Regions from separate parts of the Paenibacillus sp. NPDC058177 genome, predicted to be linked through region 1. Evidence: riboswitches for the same ligand, from Rfam matches in the RefSeq annotation. Region 1 holds a riboswitch; the other holds the start of a gene.
What was found. A riboswitch is a leader RNA that binds a small molecule or an ion and turns the genes downstream of it on or off. The one in region 1 is predicted to bind cyclic di-AMP.
Positions count from the first base shown of each region.

Region 2: it holds a riboswitch for cyclic di-AMP, as region 1 does, so the genes downstream of both, ACFVU8_RS22690 (TrkH family potassium uptake protein) here and ACFVU8_RS29395 (resuscitation-promoting factor) in region 1, are expected to answer to the same signal.

Region 1 covers NZ_JBHVVB010000013.1:44,872-50,780, forward strand. Annotated here, with positions in the region: gene veg (biofilm formation stimulator Veg) at 1-39, opposite strand, end outside; gene yabG (sporulation peptidase YabG) at 375-1,274, opposite strand; gene rsmA (16S rRNA (adenine(1518)-N(6)/adenine(1519)-N(6))-dimethyltransferase RsmA) at 1,387-2,271, opposite strand; gene rnmV (ribonuclease M5) at 2,268-2,819, opposite strand; gene ACFVU8_RS29395 (resuscitation-promoting factor) at 2,993-4,156, opposite strand; cyclic di-AMP (ydaO/yuaA leader) riboswitch at 4,440-4,667, opposite strand; gene ACFVU8_RS29400 (TatD family hydrolase) at 4,867-5,637, opposite strand; gene ACFVU8_RS29405 (HD domain-containing protein) at 5,692-5,909, opposite strand, start outside.
Region 2 covers NZ_JBHVVB010000006.1:262,545-268,453, reverse strand. Annotated here, with positions in the region: gene ACFVU8_RS22710 (CPBP family glutamic-type intramembrane protease) at 1-368, opposite strand, end outside; gene ACFVU8_RS22705 (hypothetical protein) at 506-2,053, opposite strand; gene ACFVU8_RS22700 (ABC transporter ATP-binding protein) at 2,050-2,781, opposite strand; gene ACFVU8_RS22695 (GntR family transcriptional regulator) at 2,781-3,164, opposite strand; cyclic di-AMP (ydaO/yuaA leader) riboswitch at 3,433-3,608, shown strand; gene ACFVU8_RS22690 (TrkH family potassium uptake protein) at 3,701-5,059, shown strand; gene ACFVU8_RS22685 (potassium channel family protein) at 5,074-5,739, shown strand; gene ACFVU8_RS22680 (LysR family transcriptional regulator) at 5,805-5,909, opposite strand, start outside.

The sequences.
Region 1 (5,909 bases):
GAGACTGCGTTTGATTTCCAACAGCGCGTTATTAGCCATTGCCTGACGACCACCTCTTTCCTTGTCCATTATACATCATTTTACAGACCTTGTCAAAGTAAATAAATAATTATAAATTATGCCAAAAAGGATGTCAATGGATTTTTTTCGGAGGAAAGATTGGCTGTAATAATTACCTTGTTATCAGTAATAGTTATTCGCCTGGATCGACTGATCTTGAATTGTCCTTATGAGGAGTGTGTCCTGTTCCCGCCATATTATGAGCGAAAGACCCTTTTTTAAAAGAAAAAGAAAGAACCGGGCGGAAGCCCGGCTCTGATAAATTATATAGCCGCGAGACGGCTCTCTCTTCCTCTAAGACGCGTAAACCCGTGTTAAACGACTGAAGGGGTAACCTTCAGCGCAGAGAGGTTCTGCAAGCGTGGCATCCCCACCCGGAAGCTGCCGCGTGTCTCAATGCCTCCCACACCCTGATTGCCGCTGATTGTATTGCTAAGCACATCGTTCAGGTTAACCGTATCCCGGACGGAGGTAAATGACGCTTTGGCGGCCACATAGACAGGGTCCAGCGCGTGAATCAGAATCCGTCCCGGCGAGCTGGCAAAGTTAGCGCCTGCGCCCAGCAGTGCCTCAAAATGCGATTGGCAAGCACCCGCAATGATGGTGAGCGAGTCAAAATTCCGTTCATACTCCCGCGCGACCCGAACCGCGGACACAAAATTCTGCGAATTTTTGTAGCTGTTCAGGCTGTAGAGATCATAAGTATGCTGCTGCCTTAACACCCCGTCATGACCGGTAATCACCACAATATCCGGACGGACACGGGGCAGTAGCCGGTGTAGCGTATCCGCCATGGAAGACTCATGAACATGATGACCCTCCGCAGGAATCCGCAATTGCTCATACAAGCTAAGGCTTTTATTCAAATAGGACGCATCCCCGTCCAAATGCAGCACTTTGCCTGGTACTTCAAAATAAGCCGCTTCTGCAGAGGATTGATTCCACAGCCCGCCCGTACTGTTACCGCTGCGCTGTGTCTGGTCCTGACGGTCCTTGTGCAGCTGTGTTAACGATTCCTTTGCCTTTATCTGCGCTCGCTGCCCCAGCTCTGTGATCCGGGTAGGAGGCACCTGTACCAAGTCGTCCAGGGGGGAATCCGCCAGCAGACGGAATTCTGTCCCCTTGATAACGGCTCCGGTCTGTACGATGCGCTCTACTCGAAAAGTCACGTCACCGCCATAAGATTTGCGAACGACCAAGTCTCCTGAATTCATCAAAACACCACCTTTACCCCATCGTATGGGCAAAGGCCGCGGTTGGTTCGTATTCCAGCGTGATTTTAAAATATCTGCCCCCAGTTAAGGATGGGAACTGTTTCTGCTTAACTCAGACGACTCCTGCAGCCAAAAGAACTCCGCTTAGCCGGGCGTATTCCTCCAAGCTAAGTGTCTCTCCGCGTCTTGTTGGCTCGATTCCTGCTTCGCTTAGCAGCGCCTCCAGGCGCTCGCGTCCCTCTCCCGGGAAGAAACGGGCCTTGAGGTTATTAGCGATCGTCTTGCGCCGCTGGGTAAAGGAGGCCTGTACCACATCGAAGAAGTGCTTCTCATCGGCAACCTCTACAGGCGGACGCTCCCGTACCTTGAGTCGGATCACTGCCGACTCCACATTTGGCTGCGGGATGAATACGGTATGCGGCACAATGCAGACCAACTCAGGCTCACTGTAATACTGCACGGCGATACTCAGACTGCCATACTCTTTGCCACCTGGAGATGCTGCCATCCGTTCGGCAACCTCCTTCTGGATCATAACAACGATATTATCAAGCGGCAGCTTCTCTTCTAGCAGCTTCATAAGGATCGGCGTCGTAACGTAGTAGGGCAAGTTAGCAACTACGCTTACTCGATCTACGGAGGCAAAGTCCTCCTTGAACAGTTGCTGTAAGTCCACCTTCAGGACATCATCATTACGAACCTTTACATGGGGATATGGTGACAGTACATCCTTCAAAATCGGGATCAGCCGTCTGTCGATTTCGACCGCCGTTACTGCACCCGCCGTTTGTGCCAGGCGCTCTGTCAGCGCCCCGATTCCAGGACCGATCTCCAAAGCACCTGCAGTATCGTCCAGTTCAGCAGCATTTACAATTTTGTCGAGAATATTCTGGTCAATCAGAAAGTTCTGGCCCAAACTTTTTTTGAATGAGAATCCGTACCGTTGAATGATTTCCTTTGTCCGTTTAGGGGTTGAAACGCTCTCTTTGTCAGTCATGAAGTTATGCCTCCCTGTTCAATTTGGGCGAGGGCTCCGGCAAACTCCTCCCGCGTAATACCAAACATTGCAAGCCGCTTGAAGAGCTGCTTGCCATTGCAGTACCCAATACCAAGCAGATTGCCAAGTGCCATCCGCCGCTCTGCGGCCCGGGGATGCACGAGCATACCTGCCGCCATCAGGTCATCCAGCCCGATCAGGGCCGGTGCGCCCTCAAAGGACGTATGTACATGTGCCAGCGCGTGGCGAATCGCCTCAGGTGTAGCATTCTCCACGCCAATGTCACCCTTGCGGGTCGCATCCTTCTCGGGGATGAAGGCATGCTTGCAGCCTGGCACCTTGCTTGAAACGATCTTACGGATACGCTCTCCTGCATGGTCCGGATCGGTTAGAATGATTACCCCCCGCCGCTCCATGGCGAGCGCGATTTTGGCAATCACCTTCTTGTCCACCGCGGAGCCGCCAGTCTCAATGGTATCAGCCTGTACCGCCCGCTTGATGGCTATCGTGTCGCTCTTGCCTTCGACAACGATCACTTCCTTGATCATAGTGTTGACTCCTTCTCGTAAACGCAAAAAGAAGAGGATTCGCTCCCCTTCTTTTTGGCTAAAGAATGTATAAGTGATGAGCGGTAGCTCTGCGATCATTTCATGAGCACATGTTATTCTTAACTGCTACCCTCACTATAGCTGATTCAACCTAATTTTGCAAAAGCCAGGACTTAGTTAAGCTCCGGTTTTACAGGTCCAATCACATACACCGTACGCGACTTGCGTCCGAAGTTACGTGCATGGTTCAACGAATCGTAGTAGACATCCACCTTATTGCCTTTGATAGCACCACCAGTATCTTCTGCACGGCGGAAGCCAAGGCCTTCGATATATACCCACCAACCGATAGGAATTACATTAGGGTCCACTGCAATCGTACGTCCTTCCGTTACGCGTGTGCCGGAGGCGGTACGAGTTCCAATTCCCGGTTCTTCTGAAGAATAAGCAGTCATCGAGACGTTCTTGATTAATTTCTTGTATTCAAAATTGACGCCCGATTTAGTGGCGACATTGCTGCTCTTGGCACTGGTTTTTGTTGAAATGGTAGCATTAGCTGTTTTGGAAGTTGTTGTTTGGGCCACTGTAACAGGTTTAGGGAGAGGCTTTGTGCCAACGGCGATAATCTTGTCTTTGGTCACCGTCTGAACTTCTTTCCCAACCATACGCATGGAAGCCAGTTCACCGTCTTGATAAATCTTTTCGATGTGCTGGATCATGACGCCTGGTGCGCCCGCCTGTGCCACTCTAACTGTTCCCTTGGTAAGGGAGGGGTCTGCCGTCTTGATGACTCGATATGGCAAGTTCGTTGTCCGTTGTACAGTTTGTTTGTTAATGCGGACAATCTTGATATCCATATTGGCAGAGATAGTGGTATCTAGCGAAGGGAAAATCTTATCATGGCCTTCGAGGGCAATACCCAGCTTCTTGATGGCCTGACCGATTGTTTTCTCGGTCGTATAAAAAATCTTTTTTGCACCATCCGCAGTAAGACTGAATGGCTGCGCACGGTTAATCACGACACGGTCGCCGTCTTTTATTTCATCACTAAGGCCTATAGATAGTTGATCATGCGGCTGCAGCGAAATTTGCTCTTTTGCTAGTGCATCACTGAGAATCGCTTCACGCGTTTCCAGAGACTGCGTTTTCCCGTCAATTACTAAAGTGATCTGCTTGCTGCTTTGACCGTGCACGTACAGCAGAATGATCAGCGTGATCAAAATCGATAACACGCCGGCAAGTGAAAGTACGCGAAAGTTCACTTGTTCCCACCGTAAAGCGTAAGACCTGCTGGATGATTGCGAATCATGGGATACTTCTGGTTGGAATACGCCCATTCTCTCCATCCTCCTTACATAGCCCCGTCGTCAGCTGTATACCAAGATGACTGTTATCATTCGGACGAAACTATTCGAGATTGTCACAGGACACGCTATTTGCAATACCTTTGCGTCTCCTGCTCATGGATCGCCTGCCCGGCATAGTGCTCCCCCCACATCTGTTATATAACAGTATGCAGGGTACATGCGCAATATTCAAAATAAAAGAAGCCTAAAAGAGTTCTATGAGGACTCTTTCGTGGCTTCTCCGATGTCAGAATACGCGGCTCATGCACGAGGTTTCCTCTCTTACTTTCGCTTACGGGGTTAGCTGTCGGGTTCGGACGAAAGAGAGACGCCCTATCTCGGGTCACCCGCTCACGGCGGTTGCCCTAAAATTCACCCCAAAGACCACGTGAAGAAATCAACTACTGTCTGCGGCATTCTAAGCTGTACTTGATGTGCTCTGTATACGGCAAACAATATTGGTTCCCCCGTTCTCCATACGGAGACTCAGCGAGACGATCCATGATAGCGTGGGCTGTCACTGTAACAACAGCTCACTGCACTGAAAAGATGATATCCTGTTTTGATGCATGTTGTAAAGGACGATTCAACCACGTTTACGCAAATATATGGTTAAAATATTGTAATATTCGGCTGTTTTTTTGTTAAAAAAGTTTAATACATCGGCTATACTCTATTTTTCACCGTGTTTCCTCCCGATTTCACTCAATGACAAATCGTTCCAGTGCGTTCGCATACGTAATTTCAGCCAATTCCTCCCAAGTTATCCCTTTAATTTCTGCCGCAGCTTCTGCCACCAACTTGACATGAGCGCTCTCATTTCGCTTCCCACGGAAGGGGTGTGGCGTCAGATACGGGGAGTCTGTTTCGATCAATAAACGGTCCAGCGGCGTCTGCGCCAGCACCTCTTTGGGAACCCTTGCATTCTTGAACGTTATCGGTCCTCCGAAGGATAAGTGGAATCCCAAATCCAGGCACATTTTCGCTGTTTCCCAGCTACCCGAGAAGGAATGCATTACACCGCCAACCTCGTTAGCCTTCTCCTCGCGAAGAATTCGCACTACATCCTCATGGGCCTCCCGATTATGAATACAGATTGGCATTTTCAGCTCGCGGGCTAGTCCGATCTGCTTGCGGAAGACCTCGTGCTGCACGTCCTTCGGTGAGGTATCCCAGTAATAATCGAGTCCGATCTCACCAATGGCGACGACCTTTTTGTGGCTGCATAGCGAGGCAATCCAATCAAGGTCCCCCTCCTTCATGTCAATCGCATCCTGTGGATGCCACCCCACTGCTGCATAAATATAATCATACTTTTCTGCGAGCTGCATCGTGGTTGGGATCGTCCCCCGATTGAATCCGATATTAATCATTTTGCTGACACCGGCCTCTACCGCACGAGCAATGACCTGTTCGCGGTCCTCGTCGAATTGCGGGGCATCCAGATGGGTATGTGTGTCGAATAAGTACATGTACTGTTGTCCTCCCGGTCTTGGTCTCTATGTTCAAAAATAACTATTTAATCTTTATTTTGCGAATATTTCAGCAACAGAGTCAGGCAGTTGTGAAAGCGCCTTATTCAGCTTATCTTGAGGAAAATATAGGTGATATCTTCCACGGTGAATGCCGCTGATGGAACGTACAATATCTGAAACCTCCGAGATTTCACGGAGCCGATCCTTCCGGTCAAGCAGCAATATTTGATTGCTGTCAAAACCCTCTCCTGGACGAAACACATCATACG
Region 2 (5,909 bases), on a different contig from region 1:
CCATTCTGGCCTGCAGGTGTGAAGGCCGCATGATAAACATCGTAGGGATAACGCTGGTCCAGTTTCTTTTTACTATAGTCCTCCAGCAGTTTCTCCCGGGACATATAGCCGAAGAAGGAAGAGTCGGACTGGTAGGTGATGTTCCATTCTCCGTCCGAGACGGTATAGCCCAGTTTCTCTGCCGCGAACGCTGCGGCGTTACTCCGTGCCACGTCTTTACTGATTACCGCGGTGTTTCCTTCAGGTACACCTCCGAGTAAGGAAGGGAACACTTGGAACATAATGAACAGGGCAATGCCGATGATGCCCGAAATAATAAGCCCTTTGGAGAGAGGACGCTGCTTAAGGGGCTGGCCGACGGGATTCATATAACGCCTCCTTTTGGGTGAACTCATATATTATGGCACTACTTGCAATACGGTACAAATGAGAGCAAAACAGTTATTTTGCTTGTCTACAATCTTCTAACAAGTATTCTTACGCAGAGGGGCCTGTTTTTATGACTCTAATGTTTCTTTCGGTTGACCGTTTCATTGCTTTGAGCGATAACGAGGTGTAGATATCTGGCCCCGAGAGGGAGGCAGGCCGCGGCAAGCGGCAATCCGATCAAGGTTACCCATCCAAGCAGCAGCCAATTCGGCGTCTGTCCGATTTGTATATTTTCCGGGAGAAAGGTATTATTCACAATCGTTTGTTGAAGCGCAATGATCATATACAGCGGGAAGATCAGTCCGATCAGTATCTTTGATTTCATCAGATAATAGCTGATTTGCACCAGGCAGAGGGATAGGATGAGCATCAGTGCTGATGTTAAGAAGATGTATGCAAACCAATGCAGATAATCAGTAACAGAAGCGAAATTGGTTCTTCCCCCTGCGAGAGCTGCCCCGATTCCAGCCAGAGTGGCTATGCTCAGCATCAGATGTAGGCGAAGGACGGTGACCCCTGTTGCGACGATACTAGATGTTATAAGCAGCAGTCTAGGATGGGGAAAAGAGAGGCGCCAATTCAGCTGCTTGTGCTCCACCCCGCTCTTGCACATGATCCATATGGAAGCTACCAGCACAGGCAAGATAAATTGCATCTTGGTCAGAGTCAGTACAAACTGATCGTCTTCGGGGAACAGGTAGAACAAGATAAACGCCCCAGCAAGTACGACTCCCTTGATCACCTTAATGGGTAGTAATCTTTCGAAATACTGCAGACGGCTGCGCTCCAGTTGATACAGTGCCTGGAATCCGGAAGAACGCCGGTACGACTTTATAGTGTTCTGCTCTTTAACAATCGGAAGCTGTACGGCCAGGAAATTATATCGGATCTCACTCATTCTTTCGAGACCAGCCTTGGCAATCCAATGGATCAGCATGTAGCTCAGAGGCCAGCCAATCAGTAGAATTCCTACCGTATACAGCAGGATATAGGACGGACTCAGGTATTGTAATTGCTCACCGTTCAAAGCAGTGGAGTTCAAGTAGGTGGACAAAGCCATCAATGGAGACAGCCATAATAATGAAAAGGGAACGAACAGCAGCATTTTCCAGCCCATAAGAATGGTTCCTGCCAGCAATCCGCATACGATGGCGAGCGGAAAGATCGAAGCCATAAAGAGTGCATGAGCGACTACTGTTAGGATGAGCTCTTTGAACAGAAGGTGCTCATAGTGTCCTGTCAGGTTGAAGAGTACATACAGTCCGATATTAGCAGCTATAACGATGGAAGCAAGATACAATCCATGCTTAAACAGGCTGATCGCCTTGGCATACAGAAGTAGCTTGCGGGGGTGCGGGAAATTCAGAATCCACTCCCGGCTACTATGGACTGTAAACAACAGCATATCGACTGAAGCGAGATACATAATGATCCCTACCATAAGAAAGGTGCCTGCTGTAAAAGGAGTTTGCAGGGAAGGCTGTCTGCCATGAAAGAGATACCATCCGATACCCAAGAGCAGAGCGAATAGGGCTACAGTAATCCCCAAAAAAGATTTTTGGCCCCACTTAAACGGATTATAGCGGCTGTACTCCAGATCTGTTAACGCTCTAAGCGCTGTCATGCGAACACTTCCCTGTAACGGGATTCAACGGAATGACCGGACTGACGGAGCCGTTCCACATCCTCAATACCTTGTATCCGTCCGTTACCGATTAGAATTAGGCGGTCAAACAGTAGCTCCATTTCCCGGATATCATGAGTAGCAATCAAAAAGGTACGTTCACCATCAGCCATCTCTCCCACAACTGTGGATGCAATTTCCTCTCTGGAAATGAGATCCACACCAGTGAAGGGCTCATCGAGTATGACTAACGGAGCTTTGCGGGACAGGCAGGTCAGCAGTTGCAGTCTGGCTTCTTCCCCGCGGGATAAGGTTGAGATACGGGATTCCCTCTTAACGGAAAGCTGACCCATTAGTTGTTCTGCCTTCACATTGTCCCAATCGGGATATATGCCTTCAGCAAAGTGAAGCCAGCGCCCTACAGTCAGCCATCCAGGCAGGCTGCTGCGGTCCGGCAGCAGGGATAACTGTCCTAGACGGTCTACGCCGGCAGGTTCGCCGAAAATCTTCACGGAGCCGGAGTCTGGTGTAGCCAGTCCGGTGATCAGGCGTAATAGGGTAGACTTGCCTGCACCATTAGGACCGAGCAGTCCAGTGATACTGCCTTGGGGAATATGAAAGCTTACGTCGTCCAAAATTGTTTTTTTCCTCGTGCGGAGCGTCAGGTTCTGACATTGCACGGCTGCCTTGAGTTCCGGCAGTGATGAAATATCTTTATTCGTACGCATCAAGATTCCTCCTTATCAAATTGCAGCATCTGTTCTGCTGACAGCCCCAGGCTGGCGCCCGCAGCTTTAAATTGCCGCACGGCCTCCAGGATCATTTCCTTGCGAGCCTCCCCGATGACATCCTGTTCCCTCGTAACAAAGGTACCCTGTCCACGATAGGTGACAATCAGGCTCATTCGCTCCAGCTCCTGATAAGTTCTTGCAGCTGTAGTGGGATTCACGCCTCGGTCGGCTGCCAAATCCCTCACGGATGGCAGACGCGAGCCAAGCGGGATGATACCGGTAACAATCCGGCCCCGGATGGCTTCGACGAATTGTTCATAGATGGGACGCGAGGGATTGATCTGAAATTGCTGCGGCAGCAGCTCCAAAGATTCTTCCATGTCTTCCCCCTAGTAGGAATAATGTGTATGGGTATAGGTCATACACTTGTTGTGTGTAGTGTATCATTCCTCACCATACAATTTCAAGGTTAAAAGTTCTATATATTCATGAAACCGTGAAAAACGATGCAATTACAGGAAAGTCACGGAAAAGGAATGAGAACAGGGTCTCCTGTGTTCCCGGTCACTCTTTAAGACATTATTTTATCCAAATATACTTAATAGTGTCTTTGTGATGTCAGGACAGAACGTATATAATTTGAATGCAATTAGATATAAGCCGAATTTCAATTGAAAACGGGGGAACCATAAGAAGTGAAAGGTGCATATAGACGTAAGTTTGGGCGCCGATCTTCAGGGGTGAATTTCGTTCCGGGAACGAATAGGGCACTGCAGCTGCCCGAATCCGTCAGCTAACCTCGTAGGCTTCAGAACACTGCAGGAACCAAGGGGAGAGGCATTGGTGATCCAGTGCTTTTTTTGTTTGGCATTCTAATGATATACAACGTCAATTTATTATAGTGAGAGGTGAGGATTTGGTTTCGCCATTCCCCAGGTTGAACCGTTTCACAATATTGAAACTTTCCCCGCCCCAGACGCTGGTACTCGGTTTTGCGGCGATCATTTTGATTGGTACGCTGCTGCTGATGCTTCCGGTTGCCAGTCGGACGGGACATTCATTGAACTTTATAGATGCGCTATTTACAGCAACTTCTGCTACCTGTGTTACGGGGCTGGTAGTTGTGGACACCGGCACGTATTTTTCCCTTTTTGGGCAGACCGTCATTATGATCCTGATTCAGGTTGGCGGCCTGGGCTTCATGACGATGGCAACACTCTTTGCTCTGGTGTTAAAGCGGAAAATATCGCTGCGCGACCGGCTTATTCTGCAGGAGGCCATGAACCAGAACTCGATGGAAGGCATTGTACGGCTCATCCGTCGGGTGCTGATCTATTCACTCATGATCGAGGGGAGTGCGGCACTGCTGCTGTCGATACGCTGGGCGTTTGATATGCCGCTCGGCAAGGCGATTTACTTTGGACTGTTCCATTCCATTTCCATGTTCAACAATGCAGGTTTTGACCTGTTCGGCCATTACCGCAGCCTGATGGGATATGTCAATGATCCTGTAGTGAATCTGATTGTCATGTTCCTGATTGTCACCGGTGGGCTTGGGTTTATCGTAATTGCCGATATCGTCGATTACCGGCGCAAGCGCAGGTTGTCGCTGCACAGCAAGGTGGTATTATCCACAACCGCAGCGCTGATTCTGGCAGGCACGCTCGTGATTTTTGTATTTGAATTTACGAATCCGCGGAGCATGGGCTCCCTGAACATCGGCGGGAAAATACTGGCTGCATTCTTCCAGTCGGTCACACCGCGTACGGCCGGGGCTAATACGCTGGATATTTCCGGGCTGCGTCAGGCCACGCAATTTTTTATCGTGATTCTAATGTTTATCGGTGCTTCTCCCGGTTCTACCGGGGGTGGGATCAAAACAACGACCTTTACGCTCATGATCGGCGCTGTAATCTCCATGCTGCGTGGGCGTGAGGATATAGTATTCTTCCGTTACCGGCTGGCACAGGAGCGGGTGTTCAAAGCACTGACCATCACCTTGCTCGCTCTGCTATTGATTGTCACTGTATCTATGGTGCTCTCGACGACTGAGGGACGCGACTTTTTGGAGATTCTGTTCGAGACAACTTCGGCTTTCGCGACCGTGGGGCTGAGCATGGGGTTGACGCCGGAGCTGTCGTTAGTCGGCAAAATCCTCATCTGTCTCACTATGTTCGCTGGCAGGCTGGGACTATTGACGCTGGCCTATGCACTTGGCCCAAAACAGGGTAAACCATTGTATCAGTATCCGGAAGGCAAAATGATTATTGGATAAGGAGTTATCGGGAGATGAAACCACAGCAATTTGTAGTAATTGGGCTGGGACGGTTCGGTTCAAGCTTGGCGCTTGAGCTGATGGATATGGGCTATGAGGTGCTCGGAGTGGACCATCTGGAAGAACGGGTGGAGGAGATGAGCGACAAGCTCACCCATGCGGTGATGGCGGATGCCACAGACGAGGGCATTTTGCGTTCGCTCGGTGTCCGAAATTTTGACTGTGGTATTGTAGCCATTGGCGATAATATGGAGCGTAGTATTCTGACAGCCATTCTGCTGAAGGAGCTTGGTGTCAAGCAGGTGGTGGCCAAGGCTATATCTATTCTTCATGGACGCGCCTTGACCAAACTGGGTGTGGACCGGGTGATTTTCCCCGAGCGGGATATGGGGGTTCGGGTGGCTCACCAGTTAGTCACTCCCAATCTGCTGGATTATATCGAAATATCCAAGGATTATAAAATTGTCGAGATGAATGTTCCATCCTGTATGGATGGCAAGAGTCTGTCCCAGCTGAATACCCGGGCCAAATACGGGTGCAGCATCATTGCCATCAACAGGGAGAGTGGAATTATCGTCGCTCCGACTGCGCTGGATTCCTTGTACGAAGGTGATATTATGGTCGTCATCGGCTCCAATGAGGGTATTGACCAATTTGAGGAAGAAGCCGTTAACCTGTAATTGTTTATGCCAAAAACCCGTCTGCGGCTTGTCCGCAGGCGGGTTTTTTAGAGCAAAGCCTCTTCTCAATCGGTCAGCTTTGGCAGGAATACTTCTTCTGTCACCTGCACCAGTGAGCGGGCAGCACCGCTTAGCCCGCCGCCGTCCCGGTAGATCAGACAGGTAGTCCG